Regions from separate parts of the Bradyrhizobium sp. USDA 4541 genome, predicted to be linked through region 3. Evidence: riboswitches for the same ligand, from Rfam matches in the RefSeq annotation. Region 3 holds a riboswitch; each other region holds the start of a gene.

Region 1 (4,374 bases), 4.9 Mb from region 3:
CCAGCGATGGACGATATAGAGCCACCGCCGCCCGCGCCGGATCAGAGCGTTGCGCATGGTCAGAACTTCACGTTGACGGACAATTCGGCGGTACGCGGCATGCCTAGCAGCCACTGCCCGGTGCCGTTCGAGGTCACCGCGTAAGCCTTGTCGAACAGGTTGTAGACGCGGAACGCGACCGTGGTGCGGTTATCCGGCTTCCACCTGACGCCGCCATTGACCACATTGTAGCCCGGACGCAGCTGAGTGTTGGCAAGATCGGAGTACATCGCACCGACGATCTGCACGCCGCCATAGACCGACCAGTTGGGCGCGAAATCCCAGGTCAGCCAGACATTCGAGACCTGCTGCGGCACGTTGACCGGGACATTGCCGTTGAAGCTGACGATCTTGCCGCCGACCACCTGGCTGTTGTTGTCGTATCTGGCGCGCAACAGCGCAAGATTGGCGTCGACGCGCCAGCCGTCGTTCAGCGCGAGCCCGATCGATCCTTCGACCCCGCGGGATGATTGCTGGCCGATCTGCAATGCCACGCCGCCGGTAGGGTTGCCGGGATCGGGAATCGTGAGCCCGGTCTTGACGATCTCGTAGGCAGCCAGCGTCCACTCGCCGCGGCCGCCCCAGAACGACTGCTTGACCCCGATCTCGGTCTGCTTGCCGGTCGCAAGCTGGAATGTCTTCTGCGTGGTCGACAGTGAGATCAGATTGCTGACCGGATCGACGCCGACCGCGTACTGGCCATAGAACGCGAGGTTCTTGATCGGCTCGTAAACGAGGCCCGCGCGCCAGCTGGTGCCCGATAGCGTCGTCTCAAAACTGTTTGCCGGCGTCTTGTAGTCGGTGCGGTCCACTTCGGGGCGATCATACCTGACCCCGGTCACCAGCGACAACTGATCGTTCAGCGAGAGCCGATCCTCGGCGAACAGCGCGTATTGATTGACGATCGCGTTGAAGCCCCGCGTGGTCGCCGTCGTCGTGGCGAAGAACGATCCGGGATCGAACACATAAGGATTGACCGACGACGCGCCGCCATAGGGCGAGTTGTTGGTATGGGTGAAGTCGATCCGGTTGACGTCGAACCCGGCGACGACCTGGTTCGCAAGGCCGAACACGTGGCCGCTGAAGGTCGTATCCATCCGGTTGCCGAGCTGCTTCTGGTCGTGGAAGATCTCGATATAGCTCGTGCGATCGATCAGCTGGGTCTTCGGATTCCAGGTGTAGTTCTCGATGTCGCGCCAGTGCCGCTCGCTGGTCAGGTAATACAGCGTGTTGTTGACCTTGATGCCGTCGGCGACGTCCCACTCGGTCTTGAACCGGGTCCAGCTGTCCTGATAGCGGATCGCGCTGTCCGCTGCATTGTAGTTCTTGAAGCGCAGCGCGTCCTGGATCGAGCCGTTGATCAGCGGCGTGCCGAAATAGCGCGACGGGCTGCGGTCGCCGTAGTCTTCCGACAGCGTGAAGGCGAGATTGTCCGACGCCTGCACCCGCACGGCAGCGGAGACCATCGCGTTCGAGGTCTTGTCGCGATCGACCCAGCCGTCCGACATGTTGCCTGTGGCATTGACGCGGTACGACACATTGGGATTGATCGGACCGGTGCTGTCCACCGAGAGCCGCCGCGTCATGTTGCTGTCGAGCGAAACCTCGGCCTCGTTAGTGGGCGTATTGAGCGGTTTCTTCGGGATCACATTGATGACGCCGCCGATCGCGCCTTCGCCGTACAGCACCGAGGCCGGACCGCGCAGCACTTCGATGCGTTGCGTCGACCAGGTGTCGTAGGGGAACGTTAGCGTGCCGGAACCGATATAGAAGCGCGTGCCGTCATACAGCGTCATCACCGAGTTGCTGCCGGCAAAGCCGCGGGTGCTGAACGACAGGCCGCCGTTGCCGGGTGCCGGCGTTGCGACGAACCCGGCCGCATCCTGGGTGACGGCATCGAGCACATTATGCTGGCCGCGTTCGGCGATGGTCTGCGCCGTGATGATCTCGACGCTTGCCGGCGTCTGCAGCGGCGTCAGGTTGAGACGACTGCCGGTGCCGCCCTGCGTGGTGGCATTGAGCGTCGGCGATGCCGATCCCGGTACGCCCGACGCCGCGACGCGCGGGGCGTTGCCGGCTGTTGCAGGCCTCGGCCGTGGCCGCGCCGCAGCGGTCATGTCACGGCTGCGCGCCGCAGGCTTCGGCTTTGCCGCAGCGGAAGGCGCGACCTCAATCGGATCGAGTCTGGTTGGTGGCGGCGTTTGTGCCGAGCCTTCGACCGGCAACAACAATGATGACAGGGAGCAGAGAAGACCGAGGCGCCATTTGCGCGCAACGGGAGAGGACGGAGACATGAAAAGGACTCGCGGTAACGTGGCACGTCACCGCGAACGTGGACTGGCGCATTGCCAAAAAAGGCAGTGCTCCGATCCCACCAGGACGCCCCCGCCCGATGTGCTCGCGTGTGACCACGACTGACGGCAGGTCTCCTGGCTCACGGGTCATCGCCTGTCGACGCCTTCCCGGGCCTGATGGCCCAGTGGCAAATTGACGAAAGGCTCGCCGTTTACAGTTGCGGGGACAGCTGCGGCATTGGGGTTACCCTCGCACCGCATTCCCTTTTGATCCCCGAAGGGAACCGTCGGCAAAAACGATAGGTGCTGGCTGCAGAGCTGTCAATTCGATGCGATTGTCGCAGACCTGCTTTGCGGGTGATGCTGCGGCGATGACACAGCGACGTCGAGGGCTGACGCCGAAAAGCAACCCGTCATCCTGAGAGCCTGACTGAAAAATGGGTGAGTGATCTCAGTGGGGTGTGATTCCATCGGATTTGCAAAGATTCGAGGGAGAGCACGATGCCCTGGACCAAGATCACTCGGGAGCAATATCGGCGGGACGATCTGCGTTATGCAAGCGATATGACCGATGCGGAGTGGGCGGTGATCAGACGCCTGTTGCCGCGAGCGAACCGGCGCGGCCGGCCGCGTAAGACGGAGCTGCGTCGTGTGATCGAAGCGATCCTCTATATCGTTTCGACCGGCTGCCAGTGGCGGGCGTTGCCGCAGGAGTTCCCGCCCTATTCGACGGTGCAGGGCTATTTTTATAGATGGCGGGATACAGGCCGGTGGCAGAGGATTGTCAGCGTGCTTGTCCGCCGGGCGCGAAAAAAGCTTGGACGGACACCGAAGCCGACGGCAGCCGTGATCGACAGTCAAAGTGCGCCAACCACGCAAGCTGGCGGACCGCGCGGCTACGATGCAGGCAAGCGCATCTACGGCCGCAAGCGGCACATCGTGACGGATACCAATGGCCTCCTCCTCGGGGTTCATGTTCATCCGGCCAACGTTCAGGACTGCCATGGCGCCGTACCGCTGCTGAAGAACGTGCGGATGAACTTCCCCCGGCTGCGCCACGTCTTTGCCGACCGGATCTACCGCGGAAATCAACTCCTCGACGCGCTCTCAGACTGCGGTCCATGGACTGTCGAGATCGTCGAGCGGCCCCAAGGCGTCAAAGGCTTCCAGCTTCTGCCGAGGCGGTGGGTGGTTGAACGCACATTCGCTTGGTTCGGCAGATGCCGCCGCCTCGCCAAGGACTTCGAGGCGACGGTGGCAACCGAAGCTGCCTGGCTGCTGATTGCACACATCAGGCTCCTGACCCGCAGACTCGCGGCTGCAGCTAAGGTTGGGTGATTTATGAGTCAGACTCTGAGGAGCGCGGCACGCGCGTCTCGAAGGATGCACGGCCCGGCTGGTGGCCGATTCATCCTTCGAGACGCTGCTTCCCTCGCACCTCAGTATGACGGGAAACGTAGGTTCGCGTCACTGAGCCTCGACGCATCCCTGCATCACCTCATCAATCTCCGCGCGCGACAGCGCACCCATCTCGGCGATGAACACGATGCGCGTGCGCGGCACGCCGGGCGACGGCACGCCGCCCGCAGCCAAGGTCGCGCGGCCGCCGGCGAGTTGAAACACGGTCAGCCGCCCGGGCTGCTCCACCGTCTCGAACAATCCCTTCGCCCGCGCCAGCTTCGGCGCCAGTCTGCCGATCGCCTGCTGCAAGCGCGGCAGCACGACGGGCCACTCCGAGGTCCAGCTCAGCGTCTCGAAGCGATCGGACGCCGGCCGTCGCGGCGCGGTCTCGCGCGGAGCCGGCACATGATCGAGGTCCGCCGGGAACAGCAGCGCGGCCGGCACCTCGCCATGCAAGGCATCCACCACCACGGCCGCCGGACGCACCGCGCGCACGGCGTCGCGGATCGCGGCGCACGCAGCGGCGTCAGTCAGATCGACCTTGCTCAGCGCCACCACATCCGCCGCCCGGAGCTGCGAGCGCAGCAGCGCATCGTTCAGCATCGCCGCAGGCTGCGTCGCGTCGACCACGCACAGCACG
Region 2 (4,374 bases), 5.4 Mb from region 3:
CCCTGCGGCAGATAGGCGAAACGCTTCGCGCGCTCGCGCAGCGGCAGCGACGCCAGCGGATCGCCGCCGATCCGGATCTCGCCGCCCGACGAAATCAGCCCGGCCAGTGCACGCAGCAGCGTGGTCTTGCCGGCGCCGTTCGGGCCGACCAGCGCGACCAGATGGCCCGACGGCAGCGACAGCGAGACATCGTGCAGCACCTTGCGGCTGCCGAGCGAGGCATTGAGCGCCGCGGCGGAGAGCAGCGTCATGCCACGCCTCCGCCGAGCGCGCGGCGCTCGCGCATGATCAGATAGAGGAAGAACGGCACGCCGATGATCGAGGTCAGCACGCCGACCTTGATGTCCGAGGTTGAAGGAATGATGCGCACCGCGATGTCGGCGGCGAGCAGCAGCGCCGAGCCGGTGAGCGCGCTCGGCACCAAGAGCCGCGCCGGATCGTGACCGATCACGGGACGCATCAGATGCGGCGCGACGAGGCCGATGAAACCGATCGTGCCGGTGACTGCGACCGCGCCGCCGACGCCGAGCGCCACGCCCGTGATCACGAAGAGCCGCAACCGCCCGACGTCGACGCCGAGGCTCTGCGCCGCCTCCTCGCCAAGCGTCAGCGCGCGGAAGGCGCTCGCCTGGCTGAGCAGGATGGCGGCGCCCGCGACGATGAAGGGCAGCGCCAGCGCCACGTGCTGGAAGCTGCGGTCCTCCAGCGAGCCGAGCAGCCAGAACGCGATCTCCAGCACCACAAACGGATTGCTCGAGAGATTCATCACCAGTGCGGTCGCGGCTCCCGCAAAGCTCGAGATCGCGAGCCCAGCGAGGATCAGGATCAACAGCCCGGCATTGCGGCCGGCGATCGCAAGCAGCGCGAACACCGAGCCGAACGCGGCGATGATCGCCACCACCGGCAGCGCGTAGGAGCGCACATCGGCGAGGCCCAGCGCGATCACCAGCACCGCGCCGAACGCCGCCGATTGCGGCGCGCCGAATAGCGACGGCGAGGCCAGCGGATTGCGCAGCAGCCCTTGCAGCGCCGCACCGGACAGCCCGAGAATGCCGCCGATCGCAAATGCCAGGATGGTGCGCGGCAGGCGGATCTCGCGCACGATCACCTGCGCCACATCGCTGCTGCCGCCGAACAGCGCCTCGACCACCGCGAGCGGCGACAGCCGCACCGGCCCGATGCCGAGCGAGAGCACGCACAACAGGACCACGAGCGCGAGCAGCGCCGCCGTGGCGCCCCACCGGCGCCGCGCCGCGACCTCGGCCGCCAAGGCAAAATCCTGCACGCTCATCGGATCCATGCTCTTACAGCGATCGCCGTGGCAGACAAGCGACACTCGACAAAAACCGTGGCCGCGCGGCCGCCGCCCGACTTCCGCCGGATTGACTTTGCTACCCGGCCGAACCCTAGATGAACATGACGGTTCTTTCATGAGATGAAAAGGGAATGCGGTACGGGGAAACTTCCCCAACGCCGCGGCTGCCCCCGCAACTGTATGCGGTGAATCCTTCGTCACAGGCCACTGGGAATCTCGGTCCTGGGAAGGCGACGAAGGGTAACGACCCGCGAGCCAGGAGACCTGCCGTCAGCCGTGGTCACACGCGATGCTGCCGGTCGGGGAGTACAGGCATGAGCTTCACCTGATGCTGTGAGCACGATGGTGAGACTGGTTCGCGGTGACGTGCCACTGACGTTGCCGAGGCCTTGCTTATGTTCTCCTTCCCTTTCCATCGGCGGCGCCGCGCGCTTCTGCTCGCGTCGACGATGATCGCGCCGGCGACGATGCTCGCGCCGGCATTCCTTGTCTCCGCAGCGCGGGCGCAGGAGGCACCCGCTCCCGATCAGCTGCCGGCGATCGAAGTCACCAAGCCGGGCGACCAGAACGTCACGCGCGCCAGGCCGGCCGCTGACGAAGCGCCGGCGCCGCGACGCCCGGCGCCGGGCACCTCGCAAGGCAACAATACAGGCAGCGGAGCCGGATCGGGCACGATAGGGACCGGTGTGGCCACCGGAACGGGCGGCACCGGCGGCCGCCAGTTCGCCGGCATTGTCGGCACCTCCTCGGCCGTGATCACCGCCGACGACATCGCGCATTCGCCGGTGCAGTCGTTACCCGAGATCCTCGCGCAGGTGCCGGGCGTGCAGCTGCAAACGCCCTATGGCGGACCGAACGGCGCCAAGACGTCGGTCGACCTGCGCGGCTTCGGCGCATTCGCGACCGACAATACGCTGTTCCTGCTCAACGGCCGCCGCCTCAACGACGTCGACAAGGCCGGCTTCGACCTCACCACGATTCCGCTCGATTCGATCGAGCGCATCGAGATCACGCGCGGCAACAGCGGCGCGGTGCTTTACGGCGACAATGCGGTGGGCGGCGTCGTCAACATCATCACCAAGACCGGCGTCGGCGGCCCGCCGACGACGATGCGGGCCGAGGCCGGAGCTGGCTCGTTCAACACCCGCATGGCCGCGGTCTCCGCAGCGCTCAATTCCGGACCGTGGTCCACCTCGTTCTACGGCAATGGCATCAAGTCCGACGGCTACCGCGTCAACAATGCGCTCGACCAGCGCAACGCCGTCGGCAACATCAACTACACGACGCCTGATCTCACCGCCTTCCTGACCGTCACCGGCAGCGACCAGAAGCTCGGCCTACCCGGCGGACGGCTGGTCGATCCGTCGATCGGCGTGAACGAGCTGCTCACCGATCGCCGCGGCGCCGCGACGCCCTTCGACTATGCCAACCAGCAGACCGCCAGCGTCACCGCCGGCTTCACCAAGACGCTGATGAACGGCGTCGACCTCATCGTCGACGGCGGCTGGCGGCAGCGCGAGACGCAGAGCGGCTTCTTCGGCACGATGCCGACCATCAGCTTCGCTTCGACCTACAATGATGCCGCGCTGCAGACCTGGTCGCTGACGCCGCGGCTCAGCGTCAAGAATGTGATGCTGGGCGTGCCGTCGACGATCCTGACCGGCATCGACTATTACGATTCGAGCTTCCGCGAGGCGCGCGGCGCCTATCAGGGCGTCGACCCGTTCCACATCTACAATATCGAGCAGCAGAGCGTGGCCGGCTATTGGCAACATACGCTGGGCCTGTTGCCAACGACCGACATCTCCTACGGCGCGCGCGTCCAGAATACCAGCATCTCGGCGCGCGATCGCTACGACCCGAATGCGCCATTCGCGTTCGACACGCAGGCGGCACCGCTCGACAGCAACGAGACGCAATACGCCCTGCATGTCGGCGCCGAGCATCGCCTGACCGACACCTTCTCGGTGTTCGGCCGCGCGGCGCGCGCGTTCCGCACGCCCGATGTCGACGAGCGCGTCGCATCCGGACCGTCGTTCGATCCGCTGACCTTCGCCCCGATCCCGCAGAATTTCCAGCTCAAGACCCAGACCTCGCAGGATGTCGAGGGCGGCTTCCGGGTCAAGACCAACCTGTTTCAGGTCCAGACCAGCGTCTATCTGATGGATCTCGAGAACGAGATCCATTTCAACCCGGTGCTGTTCTTCAACACCAACCTCGACCCCACCCGCCGCTATGGCTCGGAAACCAGTGCCTCGCTCAAGTTCAGCGATACGGTGACCCTGCGCGGCGGCATGGCGATCACCCGCGCGGTGTTCCGCGAAGGCATCTGGACCGGCAACGACGTGCCGCTGGTGTCGCGCTACACCGGCAATCTCGGCGTCACCTGGAATATCTGGCAGAACTATCTGGTGCTCGACGCCACGGTGCGGGCCTGGAGCTCGCGCATCATGGACAACGATCAGGCCAACACCCAGAGCCGGATTCCCGGCAACGCCACCGCCGATATCAAGCTGAGCGGGCAAGTTGACCGCTTCTTCTGGTCACTGAGCGTGAACAACCTGTTCAACGCGCTCTATTACGACTACGCCATCGCGAGCACGTTCACCGAAGGCCGCTTCTCGGCCTATCCGCTGCCCGGCCGCACCTACATGGTAAAGGCCGGCGCGACGTTTTAGAGCGTGAACCGGTGGGGCGGGTCTGCCCCGCGCACCGTCTCCGAACATTACAAACGCACCGAAACTGGGGTAGAGTTCCGGCAGCTGATTTGACCCGCGCAGGGGAAACGCATGGCCAAGGCCGGGAAGCAGACCAAGGGCGGCACGAAGATCAAGGACAAGACCGACGACAAGTCGAAGAAGCCTCCGCCACCCGCAGCGTTGCAGGACGACGAGTACTATGAGGACGGCGACATCGCCACGCCGAAGCTCGACCGCTACGGCAATGATGACGAGCCGTTGTGAGGCCCGGCGAATATCGATCCACAGATCCTGCGCGCAGTCGCGCGCGGCGGCCTCGTAGCTCGCGAGCTACCGAGCCCGGCTCGTCGTCGCCAAGCA
Region 3 (4,374 bases):
AGCAGAAACCGGGATGGCTGCGCCTCGGCTTGCCGGGCAGTGAGGCCGAGTGGTCGCGCCTTTCCGCCGTGTTGTCGCGCTGATTGCGACGGCGCTGCGCTCCCTCTCCCCGTTCTTACGGGGAGAGGGCTGGGGTGAGGGGCCGCATCCGCATATTCGGCGACAGCTGCGGTTGCGGAGACTCCCCCTCACCCGGAACGCATCTAGCGATGCGTTCCGACCTCTCCCCGCACGCGGGGCGAGGTGAGAAGGAATCATCTCGCTTTAACGCGCCAGCGCGAGCAGGCCTTCGACATCGAGATGGGTCTCGATGTGCCCGGCGAGCGCGTCGAGCGCGCTCTCGACCCTGGCGCCGTAAGTCTGATCCGCCGCGGGGATGTCGAGCTGTGCAAGGAACGCCTTGCGAAATTCGTCCGAGGCGAACAGGCCGTGCAGATAGCTGCCGTGAACGCGCCCGTCTGCGGAGACCGCGCCCTCAGCCGTACCGTCGAGTGATGCAAAGGGCCGCGCGCGATCCGGCCCGTCGGTGCGCCCGATATGGATTTCATAGGCGCTGATCGGTTGGCTGGTCGCGGCATGCACCGCGCTGGAGCGCGTCAGCGTCTTCTGTTCGGTCATGGTGGTCGCGACATCGAGCAGCCCGAGCCCGCGCGTTTCGCCGGCAGGACCTTCGATCCCATCGGGGTCGGCGACGCTGTGTCCAAGCATCTGGTATCCGCCGCACAGGCCGAGGACATGGCCGCCGCGGCGATGATGCGCGAGGAGGTCGATGTCCCAGCCTTGCGCGCGCAGGAAGGCGAGATCGCCGCGGGTCGATTTCGAGCCGGGCAGGATGACGAGCTTCGCATCACCCGGGATGGCTTCGCCCGGACGTACCATCACGAGATCGACGCCGGGCTCGAGCTTCAGCGGATCGAGGTCGTCGAAATTGGCAATCCGCGACAGCGCAAGGAACGCGATCTTGCACTGGCCGGGCTTGCGCGCCTCGCCGAGCCCGAGCGCATCTTCGGCCGGAAGCTCGCCGGCGCGGACGAACCAGGGCAGCACGCCAAATCCGCGCCAGGTGGTGCGCTCTTCGATCAAGCGATAGCCGTCATCGAACAGCGACGGATCGCCGCGGAATTTGTTGATGACGAAGCCCTGGATCATCGCCGCATCGTCAGGGTCGATCACCGTCTTGATGCCGACGAGCTGCGCGATCACGCCGCCGCGGTCGATGTCGCCGACCAGCACCACAGGCACGTCGGCTTTGCGCGCAAAACCCATATTGGCGATATCGGACTTGCGTAAGTTAACCTCGGCGGGACTGCCGGCGCCCTCGACCAGCACCAGATCGGCGCGCTGCTTCAGGCGCGCAAAACTCTCCAGCACCGCGCCCATCAGCGATGGTTTCATGCCGGCATATTCGCGCGCGCGTGCGGTGGCGATCCGTTTGCCGTGCACGATGACCTGGGCGCCGACATCGGTCTCGGGCTTCAGCAGCACCGGGTTCATGTCGGTGTGCGGCTCGACGCCGGCGGCGAGCGCCTGCAACGCCTGTGCGCGGCCGATCTCGCCGCCATCGACGGTCACGGCGGCGTTGTTCGACATGTTCTGCGGCTTGAACGGCAGCACGCGCAGGCCGCGCCGTCTCGCGGCGCGGGCGAGGCCGGCGACGATGAGCGATTTGCCCACGTCCGAGCCGGCTCCCTGGATCATCAATGCGCGCGCCATCGTGACGCCCGTCAGAACTCGACGCCCGGCTGGGCCTTGATGCCGGAGCGGAACGGATGCTTTACCAGCGTCATCTCGGTGACGAGATCGGCAATCTCGATTAGCTCCTCCTTGGCGTTGCGCCCGGTGAGCACGACATGGGTCATCGGCGGCTTCGACGTGGTCAGGAAGTCGACGACATCGGCGATCGCGAGGTAGTCGTAGCGTAGCGCGATGTTGATCTCGTCGAGCACGACCATGCGCAGGCTCGGGTCTGCGATCAGCTGCTTGGCCTTTTCCCAGCCGGCTTGCGCTGCCGCGATGTCGCGGGCGCGATCCTGCGTCTCCCAGGTAAAGCCTTCGCCCATGGCGTGAAATTGACAGAGATCGCCGAAATGCCCGGTGAGCAGGCGGCGCTCGCCGGTATCCCAGGCGCCCTTGATGAACTGCACCACGGCGCAGGGAAAGCCGTGCGCCACACAGCGCACGATCATGCCGAACGCGGAGGACGATTTTCCTTTGCCGGCGCCGGTATGAACGATGATCAGGCCCTTTTCACCGCTCTTGGTCGCCATGATGCGGTCGCGGGCGGCCTTCTTTTTCGCCATCTTGTCCGCGTGGCGCGCATCCGGCGAAAGATCGGTGCCGAGGGCGCCGTCTTCAGCGTCCTTTCCATCAGAAGTCATCACATTCCTTCGGCTTGACAAGTGCGAGGCTTGGACGAATGGTGGTCCTGCGTTGGTTCCTGTCCTACGACAGGCGAAGAGGGAATGCGATAGGGCTCCGCTAAATCGGGCCCGAAGCGCAGCCGCCCCCGCGACCGTGACCGGAGAGATGCCCAAGCCACTGATTCCATACGGAGTCGGGAAGGTGGGCATCGAAGGGTAAAACCTGCTCCGCAAGCCGGGAGACCTGCCAACGCAGCATGTTGTGAAACCGGCGGACGGGGTGTTCCGCGACGGGGAACGAACCTGTCCAAAATCGGTTCGTGTGCCTCATCGCTTCCCGCTGTCAATCCAGGAAGGGCGATGAGCGTTACACTTCATGTCTGCATCACCTGCCGCGCCGGCCAGACGCCGGCGGAAGGTGAGCTCGCGCCCGGTGCACGCCTGCATGCCGCGCTTGTCGAGGCCGGCGTGCCTGATGACGTCAATCTGGTTCCCGTCGCATGCCTGTCGGCCTGCAGCCAGGGTTGCTCGGTCGCGCTCAGCGCGCCGGGGCGCTGGTCCTATGTCTACGGCCGACTGTCCGCTGATAATGCCGCGGATGTGATCGCCGGTGCCTCCGCCTATGCGGCGGCGCCCGACGGCATCGTGCCGTGGCGCAGCCGTCCGGAAATCTTCCGCAAGCAATCGCTCGCCCGCATTCCACCTCTTCCCGTCGTGCCGGAGGCCGCAGAATGACCACACTCGCCAAAATTCCGGTCACCGTCGTGACCGGCTTTCTCGGCTCCGGCAAGACGACACTGATCCAGCATCTGATCCGCAATGCCAACGGCAAGAAGCTCGCGGTGCTGGTCAACGAATTCGGCAGCGAAGGCGTCGACGGCGACATCCTGAAGTCGTGCGCCGACGCCAATTGTCCGGCCGAGAACATCGTCGAACTCGCCAATGGCTGTATCTGCTGCACCGTCGCCGACGATTTCATCCCGGCGATGGAGCAGTTGCTGGCGCGGAACGTGAAGCCCGATCACATCGTGATCGAAACTTCCGGGCTCGCGCTGCCGAAGCCGCTGCTGAAAGCGTTCGACTGGCCGGAGATCCGTTCGCGGATCACGGTCGACGGCGTGATCGCGCTCGCCGACGCCGAGGCCGTCGCCGCCGGCCGTTTTGCGCCTGATCCGGCCGCGGTGGATGCGCAGCGTGCGGCGGACGACAATCTCGACCACGAGACGCCGCTGTCGGAAGTGTTCGAGGACCAGATCGCATGTGCCGATATCGTGCTGCTGACCAAGGCGGACCTCGCGGGGGCGGAGGGGATCAAGGCAGCGAAAGAGGTGATCGCGGCCGAGATGCCGCGCGAGGTGCCGATGTTGCCCGTCGTCGACGGCACGATCGACGCGCGCGTGATCCTCGGGCTCGGGGCGGCGGCGGAAAGCGATCTCGCGGCGCGGCCGTCGCATCACGATGGCGAGGAGGAACACGAGCACGACGATTTCAATTCCGTCGTGATCGATCTTCCGGAAGTTTCGGATGTCGACGCGCTGGTCGCCTCGATCAAGGGGCTGGCGCGCGAGCAGAACGTGCTGCGCGCCAAGGGCTACATCGCGGTCGAAGGCAAGCCGATGCGGCTGTTGGTGCAATCGGTCGGCGAGCGGGTGCGGCATCAGTTCGACATGCCCTGGGGCGCCCGGGCGCGGCAGTCGAAGCTCGTCGTGATCGGCGAACATGCCGACATCGATGAAGCCGCGATCAGGGCACGGCTTGGTGTCTGATGCACGTCGTCTTCCGCGAGAGCCGCGGCCTTGAGGAGACCGCGACGCCAAGGGACCTCGGCCAGGATCCGGCCGATCTCGTGGTGTTGTCGTTTTCCGACAGCGATCTTGCTGCCTTCGCGGCCGGCTGGCGGCGCGGCCGTGCTGCGCTGCCGTCGCTGCGGCTCGCCAATCTCGCGGAGCTGCGCCATCCGCTGTCGGTCGATACCTATATCGAGCGGACGCTCTCGCACGCCCGCGGCATTCTG

What was found. Region 3 has a riboswitch for cobalamin ahead of J2R80_RS35520 (DUF1636 domain-containing protein). Riboswitches for the same ligand answer to the same signal wherever they lie in the genome.
Region 1: linked by a shared signal. The riboswitch ahead of J2R80_RS11335 (TonB-dependent receptor) and the one ahead of J2R80_RS35520 (DUF1636 domain-containing protein) in region 3 are both predicted to bind cobalamin.
Region 2: linked by a shared signal. The riboswitch ahead of J2R80_RS08855 (TonB-dependent receptor) and the one ahead of J2R80_RS35520 (DUF1636 domain-containing protein) in region 3 are both predicted to bind cobalamin.

Annotation. Positions count from the first base shown of each region.
Region 1 is NZ_JALJZF010000001.1:2,431,241-2,435,614, reverse strand. It holds gene J2R80_RS11340 (PepSY domain-containing protein) at 1-57, opposite strand, end outside; gene J2R80_RS11335 (TonB-dependent receptor) at 60-2,333, opposite strand; cobalamin riboswitch at 2,441-2,637, opposite strand; gene J2R80_RS11330 (IS5 family transposase) at 2,835-3,671, shown strand; gene J2R80_RS11325 (GTP-binding protein) at 3,801-4,374, opposite strand, start outside.
Region 2 is NZ_JALJZF010000001.1:1,914,842-1,919,215, reverse strand. It holds gene J2R80_RS08865 (ABC transporter ATP-binding protein) at 1-251, opposite strand, end outside; gene J2R80_RS08860 (iron ABC transporter permease) at 248-1,291, opposite strand; cobalamin riboswitch at 1,404-1,602, shown strand; gene J2R80_RS08855 (TonB-dependent receptor) at 1,711-3,993, shown strand; gene J2R80_RS08850 (hypothetical protein) at 4,105-4,278, shown strand.
Region 3 is NZ_JALJZF010000001.1:7,353,132-7,357,505, reverse strand. It holds gene cobD (threonine-phosphate decarboxylase CobD) at 1-83, shown strand, start outside; gene J2R80_RS35530 (cobyric acid synthase) at 265-1,713, opposite strand; gene cobO (cob(I)yrinic acid a,c-diamide adenosyltransferase) at 1,725-2,378, opposite strand; cobalamin riboswitch at 2,415-2,627, shown strand; gene J2R80_RS35520 (DUF1636 domain-containing protein) at 2,721-3,095, shown strand; gene cobW (cobalamin biosynthesis protein CobW) at 3,092-4,126, shown strand; gene cobN (cobaltochelatase subunit CobN) at 4,126-4,374, shown strand, end outside.